2 regions of the Luteibacter sp. CQ10 genome follow, and region 2 is predicted to be linked to the other one. Evidence: riboswitches for the same ligand, from Rfam matches in the RefSeq annotation. Region 2 holds a riboswitch; the other holds the start of a gene.

Region 1 (3,810 bases), on a different contig from region 2:
TGTTGGCGGCGGCCATGGCGGGTTTCGTGGCGGCGTCGAGCGGACAGGCCGGTCCGATGGCGATCCGGATTCCCGGCGCGGCGTGGCTGGCCCGCGCGTCGTACAGCCTCTACCTCAGCCACAAGGGCGTTTTCACGCTCACGGCGGCCCTGCTGGGCAGCCATCTGGACGGCCATCGCATCCTGCGCTTCGCGGTATTCGCCGTGGCCACGCTGGCCGGTGGCGCCTTGCTTCACTACGCGGTGGAGCGCCCCTTCCTGCGCTGGCGTGATCGTACGGTCGTTCGCCGTGCGCACCTGGGCATGGCCGGGCAATTGACGAAGGTCGAATGACCTATTCGTCAAGCATTGAGAAATGACTCACGCCAGCAGTGCGACGGTAGCGTGCAGATGGCCCCTATCCATGGGGGGCAACGCAGAGACTTCTTCGTGTGGTGCCCGGCGCACGATGCTGTGAAACAGCATTGTTTTTCCGTGCGTTTCGAGCGTAGGGCGTAGACCGATTCGATGTCAGGCAAGCGCCGATTCGCGCCGGGTCGGCAACGCCGTTTCGCGGGAGTGATAGCGTGCCTACGTGTCCCATGCGTGAGCGCAAAGTATGCATAGAAGTGTTCCTTCGGCGAGCAAAAAAATGCTCCGTTCGAAAAAATCATGCATGGGGCACGTTTCTCGTCTCAATCAAACATTGATGCCAGCCTTGGGGCGCGTTAGGTGATTCCAAGGAATGTCGGTATCTGGAGGAAACTGGATTGAACCTCTGCAGAAAAAATAAGCGACGGAAGATGTCGCGGACATTGCTTTTTGTCGTGGGTTGCAGTGTTCTGGCCGCGCTATCTCCAAACCGGAGCGACGCCTCGCAGACCACGTTATCGTCGATGAGCATCTCTGATCGGGACGCATTGACACTGAAGATCAATGCGGCCGCAAATGAGTTCGCCAACGTCCGGCCACACTTCGAAAATGATCATCTTCCGATCCATATAACGGCGATACTTGACCCGGTTTCGGAGTCGCTGATCGTGCATATGGACGAGCGATTCGGTCCGATTTCGGCGTATGTGGAGATGGAGGATTTCGAGCACGGTCTATGGTTGACCCTTGAACCTTTATTGGAGAACGTTCCATCCGTTCGAGGGCTGGAGCTAAGGTTTGGTGGAAAGGATATGTACTTCTGGTTTCCTGAGGAAAGAAGTCCACCGGAGGTGAAGAGGGTTGAGATGAGTAATCGAAACGGCCGGTTCTCTCCCGTTGTAGCTGTCGCTGCTGGCCATGGATACTATTTTCATCACGGCTACAACGATTGGCGTCCTCAACGGTCGATGCATAACGGAATTCTTGAGGACGAAATATCCGTTACTTTTGCGACTCTACTTTATGCAGAGCTTTACTTGGCAAGCATGTCCCCGGTAGATGTCAGGGAGAGCAAATTTGGAAAGCATAAGCCAAGCGGGCAGCCATACTACATGATGGCTGCCAGGTATCTCCTTGAAGAGTCTATCCCCGAAAGGCCGGATATATGGCATTCTCTTCCTGATTCGACGGAAGTCTTGCGTGAGCGTGACGAGGATATCCGGAGTCGTCCGTTATATGCGAACGCTATCGGGGCAGAGGCGGTGTTTCATGTGCATACGAATGCATCCGATGATGGATCCGTTCGTGGCACAAGGGCGTTTGTACAAAAGGGTCGTGATGAGTCGGTAAAGCTTGCGAACTCCGTATTGTGCTATATGAAGGAGCAGATTCACGCGCAGGAAAAGTTCGCTGGCTTTCCGGTTGCAGCTTCACCTCAGGACGGTAATCACGGTGAAAACCGCCTTGCTTCGATGCCTTCCGTCATTATCGAGGTAGGCTTCCATACGAATTCCGAAGACGCAAAAGCCTTGAAGGATATCGACTTTCAGAGTGCTTCGATGCGAGGGGTCGCGAAAGGCTACAAGCTGTTCAAGGAAGGAAAGGGATGCGAGGAATTTTCCGTCGAAGCGCCGGCTGCGGCCGAGGGGATGGTCGATGATCTGGTATCGATTCCCGTGCGCAAGGTAAGAGGGTTTCCGAGTTTTCCCGTGACTGTGGTAGCGAGTCGCAAGGAGTGTGCGGCGGGTAGCTCGTGCGAATCCGCTTCCGGGAGGGCTAAAGACGAAAGCGCCATGTCTGAGTTTGCGCTCGGCTATAAATGCGTTGAAGCGGACGTCGCACGTTCTCCTTTCACGATGGTGGTGAGTGGAAAAGACTCGGATGACGTATTCGCGAAGCCTGTTGAAATCTCTCTGACGTGCAAACCTCGACCGGTAGAGCCGGAGAGCGTTTAGGTTTTAACCCCGCGCGGCCTAGTCGTGCTCCAAGGTCGTCCGGTTTAAGGCTCCTGCAAGGGATTTGCAGATTCCGGCTTCCTTTGCGCCGAGTCGACCAACACGGCCGCCGTTCAGCTACACTTGCCAGGCCCAAGGTGATCCCCGGCTTATCAAGCCGGGGATTGAAACGGGAATCCGGTGACGCGCCGTTTTCTTCGAAAACGCGCCATTCCGGAGCTGCCCCCGCAACGGTAAGCGAGTCAACGACCGGCTTCATGCCACTGTGCCCATGGCACGGGAAGGCGCCGGTCCGATGGGATGCCCTCCCATGCCCGCAAGCCCGGAGACCGGCCTCGAGGCGACACCGGACTGGCGGAGGGCCTGTCGAGGGTGGCCGTCCGCGATTCGCCGGCACTCCTTCGTCTCCCCTTTCGTCCGTCCCCGCATCCATGCCGCGCGGGTTGGCGCGGTTCGTAGGGAGTGACACCGTGAAGTTCCGCTCGTCCCGCCTCGCGCTCGCTATCGCGACGGTTTTCGTTTTGCCCGTGACCGCCCATGCCGATGAGGCATCCACCGACCTGGACAAGGTGATGGTCACCGCCTCGCGCACCGAGCAGTCGGCCACGCAGGTGCTCGCCGCGTCCACGGTGATCGACCGCGCCGACATCGAGCGCCTTCAGCCGAACTCCGTCGCCGACCTGCTGCGCGCCGTGCCGGGCGTGTCCATCGCCAACAACGGCGGTCCGGGCAAATCCACGTCGGTGTTCCTGCGCGGCACCGAGTCCGACCATGTACTGGTGCTGGTCGACGGCGTGCGCATCGGCTCGGCCACATCGGGCACGGCCGCCTTCCAGGACATCCCGGTCGACCAGATCGAGCGCATCGAGATCGTCCGCGGCCCGTATTCGAGCCTCTACGGCTCCGAAGCCCTCGGCGGTGTCATCCAGATCTTCACCCGTCATCCGCAGGGCACGTTCGTGCCCAGTTTCTCGGTGGGTGTCGGCAGCTGGTCGACGTTGCGCGGTTCGGCGGGTTTCGCCGGTAGCGGCAAGAACGGCTGGTACGCGGTGGAAGCCACCCACGACCAGACCGACGGCATCAATGCCTGCCGCGGCAAGCCCAGCCCGGGTGGCGGCGGTTGCTTCACCTATGAGCCCGATCGCGACGGTTACCGCGACAACGCGCTGTCGCTCAAGGGCGGCTGGCGTTTCGACGAGCAGTGGGACGCGGACGCGAGCGCCACGCGCAGCGAAGGCCGCAACCATTACGACGGCACCAGCAGCAACTTCGCCGAATCGACCACGCAGGCCATCGGTGGCCGCGTGCACTACCGTCCGTCGAAGGATGCGTTGATCACGCTCAACGTCGGTCGCAGCGGCGATTTCTCCACCGACTACGAGAACGGCGTCTACGCCGACACCTTCAACACGCATCGCGACATCGCTTCGTTGCAGGCCGACCTGGGCCACGTGGGCGGCAGCTACGGCCTGGCGACGGTGGGCTTCGACTGGCAGCAGGATCAT
Region 2 (17,275 bases):
AACGACGAGCTGCAAGATCGTGGCGCGACGCACCTATCCCTCACGTCGTTCCTGCGCACGCAGGAACCCAGCGCGATGCATCCGGTTTTCGCCTCAGCCTTCGAGTTCTTCCCACCGGGCAAAGGCGGTCTCGAGCTCGGCCTGCAGCTTCACCAGCGCGTCGTTGGCCTTCGTGATCGCCGCCGCGTCCTGCTGGAAATACGCCGGATCGTTCATCGCCGCGGTGCGCTTAGCGATCTCCGCTTCGAGCTGCTCCAGTTTCGCGGGTAGGAGTTCCAGCTCACGCTGCTCCTTGAACGAGAGCTTCTTCTTTGGCGCCACCGGCGCGGGAGCCGGCGCGGCCGACTTCGGCGCGGCGGGCGCGGCCTTGACCTGGGCCACGGGCTTCTGCCGCAACCAGTCGCTGTAGCCGCCCACGTAGTCGCCGATGGCGCCGTCGCCTTCCAGCACCAGCGTGCTGGTCACCACGTTGTCGATGAAGTCGCGATCGTGCGACACCAGCAACAACGTGCCGGTGTATTCGCCGAGCAGTTCCTCGAGCAGTTCGAGGGTTTCCACGTCGAGGTCGTTGGTGGGTTCGTCCATCACCAGCAGGTTCGACGGCTGCGCGAACAGCTTCGCCAGCAGCAGGCGATTGCGCTCGCCGCCGGAAAGGCGCGTGATCGGCGCGCGGGCACGTTCGGGCGAGAACAGGAAATCCTGCAGGTAGCCGATGATGTGCTTGCGCTGGCCGTTGAGCTCGATGTATTCGCGGCCCTCGGCCACGTTGTCCAGCGCGTTCATCGAGTCGTCGAGCGCGATGCGGTGCTGGTCGAAATAGGCCACCTGCAGGCCGGTGCCGAGCGTGACCTCGCCCTCCTGCGGTTTGAGCTGGCCGAGCAGGATCTTCAGCAGCGTGGACTTGCCGGCGCCGTTCGGGCCCATGATGCCCACGCGGTCGCCGCGCATGATCGTGGTGGTGAAGTCGCGGATCAGCGTGCGGCCGCCGTAGGCCTGGGTGATGTGCTCGGCGTCGACCACCTTGCGACCCGATGCCTGGGCGTTGGCGAGGTTCATCTTCGCGGTGCCGGCGCCCTCGCGTCGCTCGGAACGCTCGCGGCGCATGGCCTTCAACGCGCGCACGCGGCCCTCGTTGCGGGTGCGGCGGGCCTTGATGCCCTGGCGGATCCACACCTCCTCCTGCGCGAGCTTGCGGTCGAAGTGCGCGTTGGCCTGGGCCTCGGCGTGCAGGCGTTCTTCGCGGCGGCGCAGGTAGTTGTCGTAGTCGCCCGGCCAGCTGGTGAGCTGGCCGCGGTCGATCTCCACGATGCGCGTGGCGAGCGAGCGCAGGAAGCTGCGGTCGTGGGTGATGAAGACGATGGCGCCGGCGAAGTTCTTGAGGAAGCCTTCGAGCCAGGCGATGGCCTCGATGTCGAGGTGGTTGGTGGGTTCGTCGAGCAGGAGCAGGTTCGGGTCTCGGACCAGCGCCTGGCCCAGCAGCACGCGGCGCTTCATGCCGCCGGAGAGATCGGCGAAATCGGTGTGCGCGGGAAGCTCCAGGCGTTCGATCACCTGCTGCACGCGGGAATCGAGATCCCAGGCGTTCTGCGCCTCGATCTTCGACTGCACCTCGCCCAGGCCGTCCATGTCGCCCTCTTCGAGCAGGTGGTGGTAGCGGGCGAGCAGGTGGCCCAGCTCGCCCAGGCCGTCGGCCACCACGTCGAACACGCTGCCGGAGGTGTCCTGGGGTACTTCCTGGGTGAGGCGGGCGATGCGGGTGCCACCTTGCAGGCGGATCTCGCCGTCGTCGGGGTGCAGCTCGCCGGCGATGAGCTTGAGCAGCGTGGATTTACCCGCGCCGTTGCGACCGACGACGCAGACGCGCTCGCCGGCGTCGAGGGAAAGGCCGACCTGTTCGAGCAGGAGCGGGCCGCCGACGCTGTAGTCGACGTTGAGGAGTTGGATGAGGGACATCCCCCTATGTTACCCGGATGGGCCCGCTTCGCAGGATTCGCCGATACGATCGGCTCCCACCCCTTCGGTAGCTAGCTCCCCAACCGAGGGATCAGACGGTATCGATGCGGTACCGGGTGTGCTGACGCCAGGTCTGTCCGGGGCGCAGGATCGCCCCTTCGGCCTCGGCCGTGTTCACCTGGTTCGGAAAGGCTTGCGCCTCCAGGGCGAATCCGGCGAAGGGCTTATAGTCCTCCCCTTGCCGGGCCGGCTGCCCGGTGAGCTTCTGCCCACTGTAGAACTGCAATCCGGGCCGGTCGGTCTCCAGGGTGAGGCGACGGCCGCTCCAGGGCTCGGTCACCACGGCGGCGGCGCGGGAGCCCGCGTTCAGCACGTAGCAATGGTCGAAACCGCCCACGAGCTTCAGCTGCGGATCGGGCCAGTGCAGGCGCGAGCCGATCGGCGCCGCCTCGCGGAAATCGAACGCCGTGCCGGCCACCGGCTGACGCCCGACGGGAATGGCCCCGGCCTCGATGGCGAGGAATTCGTCGGCGTCGATGCGGATGACGTGGTCGCGGATGTCCGGTCGCCGCTCGTTGAGATTGAAATAGGGGTGCGCGGTGAGGCTGAGCGGTGTCGGCGCATCGGTGGTGGCGACATAGCGCAGGTCGAGCGTGCCGTCGTCTTCCAGGCGCATGCGCAGGTCGACGCGCACCTCGCCCGGAAAACCACCGTCGCCCTCGGGGGATACCAGCCTCAGGGCGAGGCCGTCGCCGTCCGGTTCCACGTCCCAGCGTTGCAGGTGGAAGCCGTGCACGCCGCCGTGCAAGTGATTGCCGTGGTCGTTGCGGTCGACCTTGTAATCCACCCCGTCGAGGGTGAAGCGGCCGCCGCGGATGCGGTTGGCCCAGCGACCCACGATGGCGCCCATGTAGGCGTCGGACGCGATGTATTGCGAGGCGTCGGCATGGCCGAGCAGCACCTCGCCCACGCGGCCCTGGCGATCGGGCGCCTGCCAGGAGAGCAGCGTGCCGCCGAGGTCGGTGACGTCCACCTGTGAGCCGGTGGCGTTGCGGAGGGTCCAGCGATGCAGGGTGCGGCCGTCGGGCAACTGGCCCCAGGCGGTGGCTGAGGAAACGGGCATGGGCTCAGGGCGGACTCAGGTAGCGGCCGTCGGGGTGCGATGGAGGTCGAGGTACTGGCGCGGGGTGCAGTCGTACTCGCGACGGAACACCGCGTACATGTATTGCAGCGAGGTGAAACCGCAGCGCACCGCGATCTCGGCGAGCGGGGCCTCCGAGTCGGCGATAAGCTGGCAGGCGGTGTCGAGCTTGTGCTGCAGGATGGCCTGGTGCACGGTCTGCTTCAGCTCGCGCTTGAAGTGTTCCTCGAGCACGGTGCGCGACACGCCCACATAGTCGGCCACCTGCTCGGTCTTGATGCCGAGGCAGCCGTATTGGCGGATGTAGTGGCTGGCGCGCATCACGTGCGGACTGCGCAGCGGCTGGTATTTGCTGGACGCCTGCACGCTGATGCCCACCGGCGGCACGAGCACGCGGGCGGTGGAACAATCCACGCCGCGCAGCATCTGGTGCAGCAGGTGCGCGGCCGTGCGGCCCATTTCCTCGGCGCCCTGGATCACGGAAGTGAGCGGGATGCGCGTGAGCAGTTGGGCCATCGGATCGTTATCGATGCCGACGATGGCCACCTGGCCGGGCACCGCGATGCCGCCGATCACGCAGGCCTGGAGCAGCTGCCGGGCGCGGGCATCGGTGGCCGCGATGATGCCGATGGGCTTGGGCAACGCGGTGAGCCAGGCCACCAGTTCTTCCACCGCCGTGCCCCAGCCGCCGGCGGTGGTCGACTGGCCCTCGTAGACGATGCCTTCGACCGATTCCTCTTCCACGATGGACGCGAACGCGCGTTCGCGCTCCTGGGCCCACCGGCTTCCGGGATTCTGCGGGATGCCGTAGAAGGCGAACCGGCTGAGCCCCTGCTCGATGAGGTGGTCGTAGGCCAGGCGCACCAGCCGGGCGTTGTCGGTGGCGATGTAGGGCACGCCGACCGGGTAATCGGCCGGATCCTGGTACGAACCGCCGACCGCGACCACGGGGATGTGCAGGTCGCGCAGCGTCGCCTCGGCCTCGGGATCGTCGAAATCGGCAATGACGCCATCGCCCTGGAACTGGTGGATGTCCCGCATGCGGCTGCGGAAGTCCTCTTCCATGAAGAGGTCCCACTCGACGCGGGTACTGTTGAGGTAGTGTCCGATGCCGGCGATGACCTGGCGGTCGTACACCTTGTTGGCGTTGAACAGCAGTGCGATGCGATGCGGTGACATGGCCTGGGAAAGTAGCAGGATCACGGGGTCGGGGACATGACGCAGCGCGGCAATGAAAAAGCCTGCCGCCCCGTCGGAAATCGCAATTGCGCGAAAACGGCGCGCTGGCCGAGCATCGAAGGAATCCCTTACTCCCCATTGGTTCGTCAAGGAATCGTTATGTCGTATTTCTCGAGCATCCCGAAGATCGCCTTTGAAGGCCCCGGTTCGGACAACCCGCTGGCCTTCCGCCATTACGACGCCGGGCGCGTGGTGCTGGGCAAGACCATGGCCGAGCACCTGCGCCTGGCCACCTGCTACTGGCACACCTTCGTCTGGCCGGGCTCGGACGTGTTCGGCGCGGGCACCTTCGAGCGGCCCTGGCAGCAGCCCGGCGAGCCGATGGCGAAGGCGCGCGAGAAGGCCGATGCGGCCTTCGATTTCTTCTCGCGCCTGGGCACGCCGTTCTACACCTTCCACGACACCGACGTGGCGCCCGAGGGCAACGGCCTGGCCGAGTACCGCAACAACTTCGCCGCCATGGTCGACGTGCTGGAGAAGAAGCAGGCCGAGACCGGCATGAAGCTGCTGTGGGGCACCGCCAACCTGTTCAGCCATCCGCGTTACGCCGCCGGTGCCGCCACCAATCCGCAGCCCGAGGTGTTCGCCTATGCGGCCACGCAGGTGCGCCACGCGATGGAGGCCACGCATCGGCTGGGCGGCGCCAACTATGTGCTGTGGGGCGGCCGCGAGGGCTACGACACGCTGCTCAACACCGACCTCAAGCGCGAGCGCGCGCAGATGGGCCGGTTCTTCCAGATGGTGGTCGAGCACAAGCACAAACTGGGCTTCAAGGGCACGATCCTCATCGAGCCCAAGCCGCAGGAGCCCACCAAGCACCAGTACGATTACGACACCGCCACGGTGTACAGCTTCCTCAAGGAATTCGGTCTCGAGAACGAGGTGAAGACCAACCTCGAGGCGAACCATGCCACGCTGGCCGGGCACTCGTTCCACCACGAGGTGGCCACCTCGATCGCGCTGGGCGTGTTCGGATCGATCGACGCCAATCGCGGCGACCCGCAGAACGGCTGGGATACCGATCAGTTCCCCAACAGCGTCGAGGAAATGACCCTCGTCACCTATGAGATCCTGCGCGCGGGCGGCTTCACCACCGGCGGCTTCAACTTCGATACCAAGGTGCGTCGCCAGAGCCATGCGCCGGAAGATCTCTTCTACGGCCACATCGGCGCCATCGACACGCTGGCGTTGGGCCTGGAGCGTGCGGCGAAGATGATCGAGAAGGACACGCTGGCCGAACTGAAGGCGAAGCGGTACGCGGGCTGGGAGGGCGACTTCGGCTCGTCCATCCTGGAGGGCGGTTTCACGCTCGCCTCGCTGGCCGACGAGGCCGTCGCGCGCGACCTGCACCCGACGCACGTATCGGGCCACCAGGAGTTGCTCGAAAACATCGTCAACCGCTATATCTACGGGTGATATGAAACACGACATGGACGCTTCGGCTCGTTTTTACCTCGGCATAGACCTCGGCACCTCATCGGTGAAGGCCGTGCTTCTCGACGGCGCCGGCGCGGTGCGGGCCACCGCGTCCAGCCCGCTGTCGGTTTCCCATCCGCAGCCCCGGTGGTCCGAGCAGGATCCGCACGCATGGTGGTACGCCACCGAGACGGCGGTGACGGACGTCCTCAAGGCGGTGGACGCGCGTCGCGTCGCCGCCATCGGACTTTCCGGCCAGATGCACGGCGCCACCTTGCTCGACGACGCCGACCGCGTCCTGCGTCCGGCCATCCTGTGGAACGACGGCCGTTCCGACCTCGAGTGCGAGGCGCTCGAGCGCGTGCCGGGCTTTCGCGACATCACTGGCAACCTCGCCATGCCGGGATTCACCGCGCCCAAGCTCGCGTGGGTGCGCAAGCACGAGCCGGAGGTGTTCGCGAAGGTGGCGAAGGTGCTGCTGCCGAAGGATTACCTTCGCCTGCGGCTCACCGGCGATTACATAACCGATGCGTCCGACGCGGCGGGCACGCTATGGCTCGACGTGCGTAAGCGCGCATGGAGCGACGCGATGCTCGAGGCGACCGGCCTCGACCGTTCGCACATGCCGCTGGTGTTCGAGGGCAGCCACCCCGCCGGGCGCCTGCGCAAGGAACTCGCCGATCGCTGGGGCATGGACACCGTGCCCGTCGCCGCCGGCGGTGGCGACAACGCCGCCGGCGCGGTCGGCGTGGGGATCGTGCGACATGGGCAGGCCATGCTTTCGCTGGGCACGTCGGGCGTGTACTTCGCCGTGTCCGACGGCTTCCGCGCCAGTCCCGAAACGGCGGTGCACAGTTTCTGCCATGCGCTGCCCGATACCTGGCACCTGATGTCGGTGATGCTCAACGCGGCGAGCTGCCTGGACTTCACCGCGCGCCTTACCGGATTCCGCGACGTTCCCGCGTTGCTGGCGGACGCCGAGGCGAAGGGCCTGCACGAAAACGGCCCGTTGTTCCTGCCTTACCTCACCGGCGAACGCACGCCGCACAACGACGCGCACGCGCGCGGCTCGTTCACGAACCTCGGCCCCGACACCGACCGGGCCGACCTGGCGAACGCCACGCTCGAGGGCGTGGGCCTGGGCCTGCTCGACGGCCTGCTGGCCGTGGAAGGCACCGGCCTGGTCGCCGACGAGATCACGGTGATCGGCGGCGGCTCGCGCAGCGCCTACTGGACGCAGATGCTCGCCGACATCCTCGGCAAGCGGCTGGTGCTGCGCAGCGGCGGCGAAGTGGGCCCGGCCCTCGGCGCCGCGCGGTTGGCCCGCCTGGCCGTGGAGCCGGATGCGTCGCTGGACGAGGTATGCCCGATGCCGGGGGTCACCGCCGTGCGCGAGCCCGATGCAGCGCGTCATGATTATTTCCTGCAAACGCGCCACCCTCTGTTCCGCCTCAGTTACGAGCGGATGAAACCGTTGTATTCCCACGCCGCCCAACGCGACGATTCCCGCCCTTCCTGAACGGGCGACCCCTTACGCATGGAGAAGAGCATGAAACCCAAGGCCCTACCAACGTTGCTGGCCGTATCGATGGCCGCGGCCGGCGTGTTCGCCGCACCGCAGGCGCATGCGAGCAAGGATAAACCGGTGATCGGCTTCTCCATCGACGACCTGCGCGTGGAGCGATGGACGCGCGATCGCGACTATTTCAAGGCGGCGGCCGAGGCGAAGGGTGCCACCGTTTCCGTGCAGTCGGCCGACGCCAACGAGCAGAAGCAGATCCAGCAGATCGAGAACCTGATCGCGCGCAAGGTCGACGTCATCGTGATCGTGCCGTTCAACGCCAAGACGCTCACCACCGTGGTGGCCGAGGCGAAGAAGGCCGGCATCAAGGTGATTTCGTACGATCGCCTCATCCTCAACGCCGACGTCGACGCCTACATCTCGTTCGATAACGAGAAGGTCGGCGAGATGCAGGCCCAGGGCGTGGTCGACGCCACGGGCGGCAAGGGCAATTACTTCCTGCTCGGCGGCGCGCCCACCGACAACAACGCGAAGATCCTGCGCGAAGGCCAGATGAAGGTGCTCGATCCCCTCGTCAAGAGCGGGGCCGTCAAGATCGCCGGCCAGCAGTGGACCAACGAATGGCTCGCCTCGAACGCGCAGTCGATCATCGAGAACGCGCTCACCGCCAACAAGAACAACATCCAGGGCATCGTCGCGTCCAACGACGGCACCGCCGGCGGTGCCGTCGCGGCGCTGCAGGGCCAGAAGCTCGCTGGCAAGGTGGCCGTCTCGGGCCAGGATGCCGACCTCGCCGCCGTCAAGCGCATCAAGGCGGGTACGCAGACCATGACGGTCTACAAGCCGATCAAGCAGATCGCCACCGACGCGGCCAACCTGGCCGTGCAGTTCGCCAAGGGCGAAGCGCCCCAGTTCACCTCCAAGATGAACAACGGGAAGAAGGACGTGGACACCATCCTGCTCACGCCCCAGCCGCTCACGAAGGCCAACGTCGACATCGTGGTGAAGGACGGCTTCTACACCCAGGCCCAGGTCGGCAACTGACCGCCGTACGATCCGGCGGCGCCCGTCCGGGCGCCGCCATGCATAAGGAACGACCGTGAGCGACTACCTCTTCGAGATGCGCGACATCGTCAAGGAGTTTTCCGGCGTGCGCGCGCTCAACGGCATCAGCCTCGCGGTGCGGCCCGGCGAATGCGTGGGCCTGTGCGGCGAGAACGGTGCCGGCAAGTCCACCCTGATGAAGGTGCTGTCGGGCGTGTATCCCCATGGCACGTGGGAAGGCGAGATCCTTTTCGACGGCAAGCCGCTGAAGGCGGCTTCGGTGCGCGACAGCGAGGCCGCGGGCATCGTCATCATCCACCAGGAATTGATGCTGGTGCCGCAGCTTTCCGTGGCCGAGAACATCTTCCTCGGCAACGAGAGCACGAAGTTCGGCGGCGTGATGGATTACGACGCCATGTACGCCAAGGCCGAGGCCCTGCTCGCCCGGCTGAAGCTGAAGGACGTGAACGTGGCCGCGCCGGTGATGAACTACGGTGGCGGCTACCAACAGCTGTTCGAGATCGCCAAGGCGCTGGCGAAGAACGCGCGCCTGTTGATCCTCGACGAGCCGTCGTCGTCGCTGACCTCGGCGGAAACCGACATCCTGCTGTCGATCATCGAAGACCTGAAGCGCGAAGGCGTGGCCTGCGTGTACATCTCGCACAAGCTCGACGAGGTGGCGCGCGTGTGCGACACGGTCACCGTGATCCGCGACGGCAAGCACATCGTCACCAAGCCGATGAGCGAGATGACCACGCATTCGATCATCACGGCGATGGTCGGCCGCGAGATCGAGAACCTGTTCCCGCGCGTCGAGCACGCCATCGGCGACGTGGTCTTCGAGGCGCGGCACGTCACCTGCTGGGACGTGACCAACCCGCAACGCAAGCGCGTCGACGACATCTCGTTCAAGCTGCATCGGGGCGAAATCCTCGGCATCGCCGGTCTCGTCGGCGCGGGCCGCACGGAGCTCGTATCGGCCATCTTCGGTGCGTACCCGGGTCGCTACGAGGCCGAGCTGTTCCTGGAAGGCAAGCCGATCAAGGTGAAGAACCCCGAGCAGGCGATCAAGGCCGGGCTCTCGCTCGTGCCGGAGGATCGCAAGCGCCAGGGCATCGTCCCGCTCATGGGCGTGGGTGACAACATCACCCTGGCCGTGCTCTCGCACTATGCGCATGCGGGCACCATCGACCGGCAGGCCGAGCTGCAGACGGTGGATGCCGAGATCAAGCGCCTGCGGGTGAAGACGGCGAGCCCGGAGCTGGCCATCGTGGGGCTGTCCGGCGGCAACCAGCAGAAGGCGGTACTCACCAAAATGCTGCTGCCCGACCCGAAGGTGCTCATCCTCGACGAGCCGACGCGCGGCGTCGACGTCGGGTCCAAGTACGACATCTACACGCTGATGTTCGAACTGGTGGCTCGCGGCGTCGCCATCGTCATGGTGTCGTCGGAGATGCCCGAAGTGCTGGGCGTGAGCGACCGCGTGCTCGTCGTAGGCGAGGGCAAGCTGCGCGGCGACTTCAAGAACGTCGGCCTCACCCAGGAGCAGGTGCTCGCCGCGGCCATTTCGCATGCGGCCGAAGGACCGGCGCACGCCGCCTGACAACCCATTCCACGCGTCATCAGGAAGATTTCCTCCATGCAGTCGCAGAAAATCCAGCAGTTGTTCGTTCGCTACAAGATCCTCGCCCTGTTGATCGCCGTCGCGTTGATCTGGGTGTTCTTCCACGTCAAGACCGAACAGGCCTTCATCACGCCGGGCAACCTGTCGAACCTGTTCCGGCAGATGGCCATCACCGGCATGCTCGCCTGCGGCATGGTCTTCATCATCATCGCCGGCGAGATCGACCTGTCCATCGGCTCGCAGCTGGGCCTGCTCGGCGGGGTGGTGGCCATCCTCACCGTGAACATGGGGTGGGGCACCTGGCCGTCGATCGGCGCGGTGCTGGTGCTTGGCCTGCTGATCGGCGCGTTCAACGGCTTCGTGGTGACGAAGATGCGGGTGCCGTCGTTCATCGTCGGCCTCGGCGGCATGCTCGCCTTCCGCGGCATCGTGCTTTACGTGACGGGCAGCTCCACGATCGCACCGGCGCCGGACGACCTCATCGCGCTCGGCCAGGGATTCGTGCCTCCCATGCTGTCGCGCTGGATCGGCGCGGTGATCTTCCTCGCGCTGATCGGCCTCACGGTCCGCCGTCGCGTGCGCCGTTCGAAACTGGGGCTGCACCAGGCCGCGGTGTGGATCGACGTGGCGCGGCTGGTCGCCATCGGCGCGGTGATGGCGGGCTTCATCCGCATGCTCAACGACGCCAACGGCATTCCCATTCCGGTGATGATCCTGCTCGCGCTGCTGGCCGTGTTCACCTACGTCTCCACCCAGACCGTGTTCGGTCGCCACGTGTACGCCGTGGGCGGCAACATGGAAGCCACGCGCCTGTCGGGCGTGAACGTGGCGCGGGTGAAGCTGGTGGTGTTCGCGTTGATGGGTTTGATGTGTGCCTTCGCGGGCATCATCACGGTGGCGCGTACCGGTTCGGGATCGCCCTCGGCGGGCACGGGCGGCGAGCTGGATGCGATCTCCGCCTGCTTCATCGGCGGCACGTCGATGCGCGGCGGTTCGGGCACGGTCTACGGCGCGCTGATCGGCGCGCTGGTGATGGCGAGCCTGGACAGCGGCATGCAGCTGATGGACGTCGACAACTCGTGGCAGATGATCATCAAGGGCGTGATCCTGGTGCTGGCCGTGTGGGTGGACGTGCTGTCGGGGTCCAACCGCAACGGTTAATGCCGCTTCGTCGGCTTTTCGCCGATACGATCGGCTCCCACCCCTTCGGTAGCAGGGTGCCTCAACCTGCCTACCGAAGGGGTGGGAGCCGATCGTATCGGCGAACGCGGATCGCCTCAGCGCGTCGGTAACGCCTTCGCCATCTCCAGGTGATGCTTCAGCGTCGGCAAGGTCTTCTTCGCGAACGCCTTCATCTCCGGGTTCGATCCCTTCTCGATTTCCACCTCGAACGACGCCACCGCTTCCTCGTGGTCGGCGATCATCTGCTTGCGATAGGCCGCGTCGAACTCGGCGCCCTTCATGCGCGACATCGCATCCAGCGCCTTCTGCGCGTCGGGCAGCGGCTTGTCCACGAGCGAATAGCCCTTGTCGCCGGACTTGAGCGAGCGCAGTTCGTCGTTGGCCTTGCCATGGTCCTCGATCATGGTCTGCGCGAAGTTCTTCACCTGGCTCGACGACGACTGCTTCGTCGCCAGTTCGCTGAAGGCGACCTCGGCCAGGCCGGACGCTCCGGCATTCTTGAAGAAGCCCGCATCGGTGGGCGTGCCGCCCTGGGTGTCCTTTTCCTGCGCGAGGGCAGCCAGCGGCAGCGAGGCGGCGAGGAAGGCGATGGCGAGCAGGCGGGGGGCGGGCTTGGGCATGGTGGCGTCTCCTGGGGTTGCTTCACCGCAAGATGTCGCATCCCGCCCATGAAGCCGCCGTGAGACCCACGAAAAAAACGGGCGCCCGAAGGCGCCCGTCGAGGTGTCTCTGACGATCGTGCCGCTTACTTGCGCGCGGCGACCTTGCCACCCAGGCCCGCGGCGTCGCGCAGGAGGTCGGCCTTGTCGGTCTTCTCCCACGAGAACGCGGTGTAGGTGCTGCCGTCGGCGCCCTTCACTTCGTACGGCTTGCGGCCGAAGTGGCCGTAGGACGCGGTCGGCTGGTAGATCGGGTGCACCAGGTCGAGCATCTTGATGATGCCGTACGGGCGCAGGTCGAAATGCTTGCGCACCAGCTTCTCGATCTTATCGTCGGAGATCTTGCCGGTGCCGAAGGTGGTCACCGAGATCGAGGTGGGTTCGGCCACGCCGATGGCGTAGCTGACCTGGATTTCGCAACGGTCGGCGAGGCCGGCAGCGACGATGTTCTTGGCGACGTAGCGCGCGGCGTAGGCGGCCGAACGGTCGACCTTCGACGGATCCTTGCCCGAGAACGCGCCGCCGCCGTGACGGGCCCAGCCGCCGTAGGTGTCGACGATGATCTTGCGGCCGGTGAGGCCGCAGTCGCCCACCGGGCCGCCGATGACGAACTTGCCGGTCGGGTTGATGTGGAACTTGGTGTCCTTGTGCAGGAGCTTCGCCGGCAGCACGGGCTTGAGGATCAGCTCACGCACGCCTTCGACGAGGTCTTTCTGCTTCACGCCCGGATCGTGCTGGGTGGAAAGCACCACGGCGTCGATGGCGATGGCTTCGCCGGCTTCGTTGTAGCGCAGGGTGACCTGGCTCTTGGCGTCCGGACGCAGCCAGGGCAGCGGCGAGTTCTTCTTCTTGCGGACCTTGGCCTGCTGCTCCACGAGGCGGTGGCTCAGGTGGATGGCGGCTGGCATGTATTCGCTGGTTTCGTTGGTGGCGTAGCCGAACATCAGGCCCTGGTCGCCCGCGCCCTGTTCTTCCGGCTTCTTGCGGTCCACGCCCTGGTTGATGTCGGGCGACTGCTTGCCGATGAGATTGAGCACGCCGCAGGTCTCGCCGTCGAAGCCGACTTCCGACGAGTCGTAGCCGATGTCGAGGATCACCTTGCGGGTGAGGGCTTCGAGGTCGATCCATGCGCTGGTGGTGATCTCGCCGGCGACGATGGCGACACCCGTCTTCACGAGCGTCTCGCAGGCCACCCGGGCGCGCGGATCCTGGGCCAGGATGGCGTCGAGAACGGCGTCGGAGATCTGGTCGGCGATCTTGTCCGGATGGCCTTCGGAGACCGACTCGGAGGTGAAGAGGTAGTTGCTCATCGCGGGGATATATCCTTCTTTACGGATAAAGAGATAAAAGGGGCGCGCCATGATACACGCCCCCGCGCCGGTTTGCAGCGGCAAGGGTAAACCCCGGGGGTGACGATTGCATGGTGGTTAAGGCGCCGGGGGCCCTCTGGCCCCGTTCGCCGATACGATCGGCTCCCACCCCTTCGGTAGCAGTCTTCCTACCGAAGGGGTGGGAGCCGATCGTATCGGCGAATCCCGCGAAGCGAGGCCTAGACGGCGGCGGCGATCCTGGTCCGGGCCGCCTTGGCCACCGCCACCATCCCCGCCAGCGCCTCGGCCACTTCCGGCCATCCCCGCGTCTTCAGCCCGCAATCCGGGTTGATCCAGAGCTGGTCCGGCCGGAGCACCTGGAGAGCACGTGCCACCAGGTCGGCCATCTCGGCCTGGGCCGGCACCCGGGGCGAGTGGATGTCGTAAACGCCCGGCCCGATGCCGTTGGGGTACCGGAACCGCGTAAACGCGTCGAGCAATTCCATGCGCGAACGGCTGGTCTCGATGGAGATCACGTCGGCGTCCATCGCGGCCACGGCCTCGATGATGTCGTTGAACTCCGAGTAGCACATGTGGGTGTGCACCTGGGTGGCGTCGCTGACCCCGCCGGCGGTGATGCGGAACGCCTCCACGGCCCAGTCGAGATAGGCGGCCCAGTCGGCCCGGCGTAGCGGCAGGCCTTCGCGCAGGGCCGGTTCGTCGATCTGCACGATGCCGATGCCGGCCTTCTCCAGGTCGTGAACTTCGTCGCGCAGGGCGAGGGCGATCTGCCGGCAGACCTCGGCGCGCGGGAGGTCGTCGCGCACGAACGACCATTGCAGCATCGTCACCGGGCCGGTGAGCATGCCCTTCATCGGCTTGTCGGTGAGCGATTGCGCGAAGGCCGACCAGGCTACCGTCATCGGCGCGGGGCGGGCCACGTCGCCGTAGATGATGGGCGGCTTCACGCAGCGCGAGCCGTAGCTCTGCACCCAGCCGAAGGCGGTGAAGGCGTAGCCGTCGAGCTGTTCGCCGAAGTACTCCACCATGTCGTTGCGCTCGGGCTCGCCATGCACCAGTACGTCGAGGCCGACTTCTTCCTGGAAGCGCACGGCGCGGCGGATCTCGTCGCGCAGGATCGTCGCGTAGGCCCCGTCATCGAGCTTGCCCGCGCGATGCGCGGCGCGGGCGTTGCGCAGTTCGAGCGTTTGCGGGAACGACCCGATCGTGGTGGTGGGCAGGTCGGGCAGGCCGAAACGCTCGCGCTGCACGGCGGCGCGAAAGGTGAAGGCGGAACGGCGCCGGCCGAACTGGGGCGTGAGGCCGCGAACGCGGGCGCGCACGTCGGGGCGGACCACGACCGGTGACGCCAGCCGCTCGGCGACCACGGCGTGCTGCCGTGCGAGTTCCTGGCTGGCCGCGTCATCGCCGTTGACAGCATCGGCGTAGCGGCGCAGCTCGCCGATCTTCTGGCGCGCGAAGGACAGCCAACGGCCCCGTTCGCCGGGTAGCCGGGTTTCTTCCGAGGCGTCGATCGGCACGTGCAGCAGCGAGCACGAGGTGGATAGCCAGAGGCGATCACGGGAAAGGCGCGAGCGCAGCGTTTCGATACGGGGAAGGATGACGGCCGGATCGCTCAGCCACACGTTGCGGCCGTCGAGGATGCCCGCCGAGAGCACCCGTCCCGGCGGAAGCGCGTCGAGCACGGCATCGAGCTGTTCCGGCGCGCGGGCGAGGTCGACGTGCAGGCCCGCGACGGGAAGCGACGCGGCGAGCGCGAGGTTCGCTCCCAGGGCGCCGAAATACGAGGCGAGCAGGATGCGCGTGCGGCCGTGCGCGGCGATGGCGTCGTAAGCGCGGCGCAGCGCGTCGCGGGTGGCGTCGTCGAGATCGAGCACGAGCACCGGTTCGTCCACCTGCACCCAGTCGGCGCCGGCATCGGCCAGCGCGTCGAGCACGCCGAGCCACGCGGGCAGGAGGGCGTCGAGCAGGTCGAGCGGATCGCTGCCGTCGGTCGTCTTCGACAGGCGCAGGAAGCTGACCGGTCCCAGCAGCACGGGGCGCGCGACGTGCCCCGCCGTGGTGGCTTCGACGTATTCGGCCACGGCTTTTCGCGGGCGGGCCGCGAAGGTCTGTCCCGAGACGAGTTCCGGCACGATGTAGTGGTAGTTCGTGTCGAACCACTTGGTCATTTCCAGCGCGTGCAGATCCACCTCGCCGTCCTGGCGGCCGCGGGCCATGGCGAAGTAGCCGGCCAGGGGGTCCCGCTCGTGCAGCGCCCGGTAGCGTGCCGGGATGGCGTCGACCGCCACGGCGGCGTCGAGCACGTGGTCGTACAGCGAGAAATCGTTGACCGGCACGCTGTCGGCGCCCGCGTCGCGGGCGAGCTTCCAGTGGCGATGGCGCAGTCGCGAGGCGACCTCGAGCAGGTCGGCGGCGGTGGTGTCTCCTTTCCAGTGGCTTTCCAGCGCGCGCTTCAATTCGCGGCGTCGGCCGATGCGGGGAAATCCGGGGTAGGTCACGTGTGGCATGGCTATGCATTCCTCTTCATGGCAAAGAGGAGGGAAGGGCGGCTCGCCACGCGGCGCCGGGGCGTCGTGGGATGGGCCGTCGACCTTCGCCCCCGCGGGCGAACCGGTGCCGCCCTTGGGGAAGGGCGGACCCAGGTCGGACGGGGAGACGCATCTCCCCGGCCTGCGGCAGGTCTTCGGGCTCGTGGATGTGGCATCGCTGATGCCGCCTCGTCCGTCGCTTCCCAGGGCCGGGGCCCCAGTGCCGTGACGGCGTCGTCTCCACATACCGCTGCGGGGCAGCGCCGGACTCGCACCGGCTTCCCTCTTAGCTTTATCTTCGTATTCGAATACAAAGATAAAGACCGCTGGCGCCGCGAAAATTAGCCGTCCGGACGGCCGAAGTCAAATGCGTCACCATGGGCGGATGAAGCCACGGCACATCGTGTTCGCCACGGTCGGATCGCAGGGCGATCTGTTTCCCTTTCTCGCCGTGGGCCGCGAGCTGGCCGCGCGCGGCCACCGCGTGACGGTGGGCGCGCATGCCATGCACCGTGCCGCGGTGGCCGAGGCCGGCCTGGGGTTCGTGATGGCGAGTGGCATCGCCGAACCCGACGACAAGGCCGCCTTCGCGGCAAAGGCCTTCCATCCGCTGCGCGGGCCGCGTTTCGTGGTGCGCGACCTGGCCGCGGCCGACGTGGCGGCGAGTTACGCGGCCCTGGCGCCGGTGTGCAGGGACGCCGATGCCATCGTCACCACGACGCTCGCCTTCGCGGGGCAGATCCTCGGCGAGACCTCGCGCGGGACGTGGTTGTCGGCCGTGCTGTCGCCATCGGTCTTCCTGTCCGCCGACGATCCGCCCGCGACGGGCGTGGCCTGGTTCGATCGCTACCTGCGCGGTTCACCCCGACGTGGCGCGTGGTTGCGGCGCGCGGCGGAGGCGGTGACGTCAACCTGGACGGCGCCGGTACGGGCCTTCCGGCGTTCGCTGGGCCTGGCACCCGTGTCGGTCGGGGGCGATCCGTTCCATCGCGGGCAGCACGCGCGCGATGGCGTGCTGGCGATGTATTCGCCGTTGCTCGGCGCCCTGCCTGCCGATGCCCCGGCGCGCACGACGCTGACGGGCTGGTGTCGGTACTCACCGGCCGACGGCCTGCTCGACGCGGAGCTACGTGCGTTTCTCGACGCGGGCTCGCCGCCGGTGGTGTTCACCCTGGGCTCGGCGGCGGTGCATGCGGGTGAGGCCTTCCTGCGCGAGAGCATGGAGGCGGCGCGCATGCTCGACCGGCGTGCGGTGTTGCTCACGGGGTCACCGGTGTTGCGCGAGCGCCTGGGTGCATGGCATGAGAGCGTGTTCGCCGTGGACTACGCGTCCCATGGCGCCCTGTTCGAGCGCGCCGCCGCGATCGTGCATCACGGCGGCATCGGTACGACGCATGAGGCATTGCGCGCGGGGCGCCCTTCGCTCGTGGTGCCCCACGGATTCGACCAGCCGGATAACGCGGCACGCATCGCGCGCCTGGGTGTGGGAGCGGTGTTGCCCGCGTGGCGGTATCGGGCGGATCGGGCCGCGGTCCTGCTTCGCGGCCTTCTTGGCGAAGCATTGACTCGCGATCGGGCGATGCGTGCAGCCGACCGTCTGCGCGTCGAGGACGGGGCGCGGAATACGGCTGAT

Evidence for each region. A riboswitch is a leader RNA that binds a small molecule or an ion and turns the genes downstream of it on or off. The one in region 2 is predicted to bind cobalamin.
Region 1: linked by a shared signal. The riboswitch ahead of btuB (TonB-dependent vitamin B12 receptor) and the one ahead of metE (5-methyltetrahydropteroyltriglutamate--homocysteine S-methyltransferase) in region 2 are both predicted to bind cobalamin.

What each region holds. Positions count from the first base shown of each region.
Region 1 is NZ_JAEUYM010000002.1:232,986-236,795, reverse strand. Features, by position in the region: gene JNG39_RS09965 (acyltransferase family protein) at 1-332, shown strand, start outside; gene JNG39_RS09960 (N-acetylmuramoyl-L-alanine amidase) at 875-2,305, shown strand; cobalamin riboswitch at 2,424-2,658, shown strand; gene btuB (TonB-dependent vitamin B12 receptor) at 2,776-3,810, shown strand, end outside.
Region 2 is NZ_JAEUYM010000004.1:354,354-371,628, reverse strand. Features, by position in the region: gene JNG39_RS17510 (ATP-binding cassette domain-containing protein) at 94-1,953, opposite strand; gene JNG39_RS17505 (aldose epimerase family protein) at 2,045-3,076, opposite strand; gene JNG39_RS17500 (XylR family transcriptional regulator) at 3,092-4,273, opposite strand; gene xylA (xylose isomerase) at 4,433-5,749, shown strand; gene xylB (xylulokinase) at 5,763-7,268, shown strand; gene xylF (D-xylose ABC transporter substrate-binding protein) at 7,299-8,315, shown strand; gene JNG39_RS17480 (xylose ABC transporter ATP-binding protein) at 8,371-9,918, shown strand; gene JNG39_RS17475 (sugar ABC transporter permease) at 9,955-11,100, shown strand; gene JNG39_RS17470 (DUF4142 domain-containing protein) at 11,217-11,741, opposite strand; gene metK (methionine adenosyltransferase) at 11,867-13,090, opposite strand; gene metE (5-methyltetrahydropteroyltriglutamate--homocysteine S-methyltransferase) at 13,330-15,621, opposite strand; cobalamin riboswitch at 15,771-15,985, opposite strand; gene JNG39_RS17455 (glycosyltransferase) at 16,028-17,275, shown strand, end outside.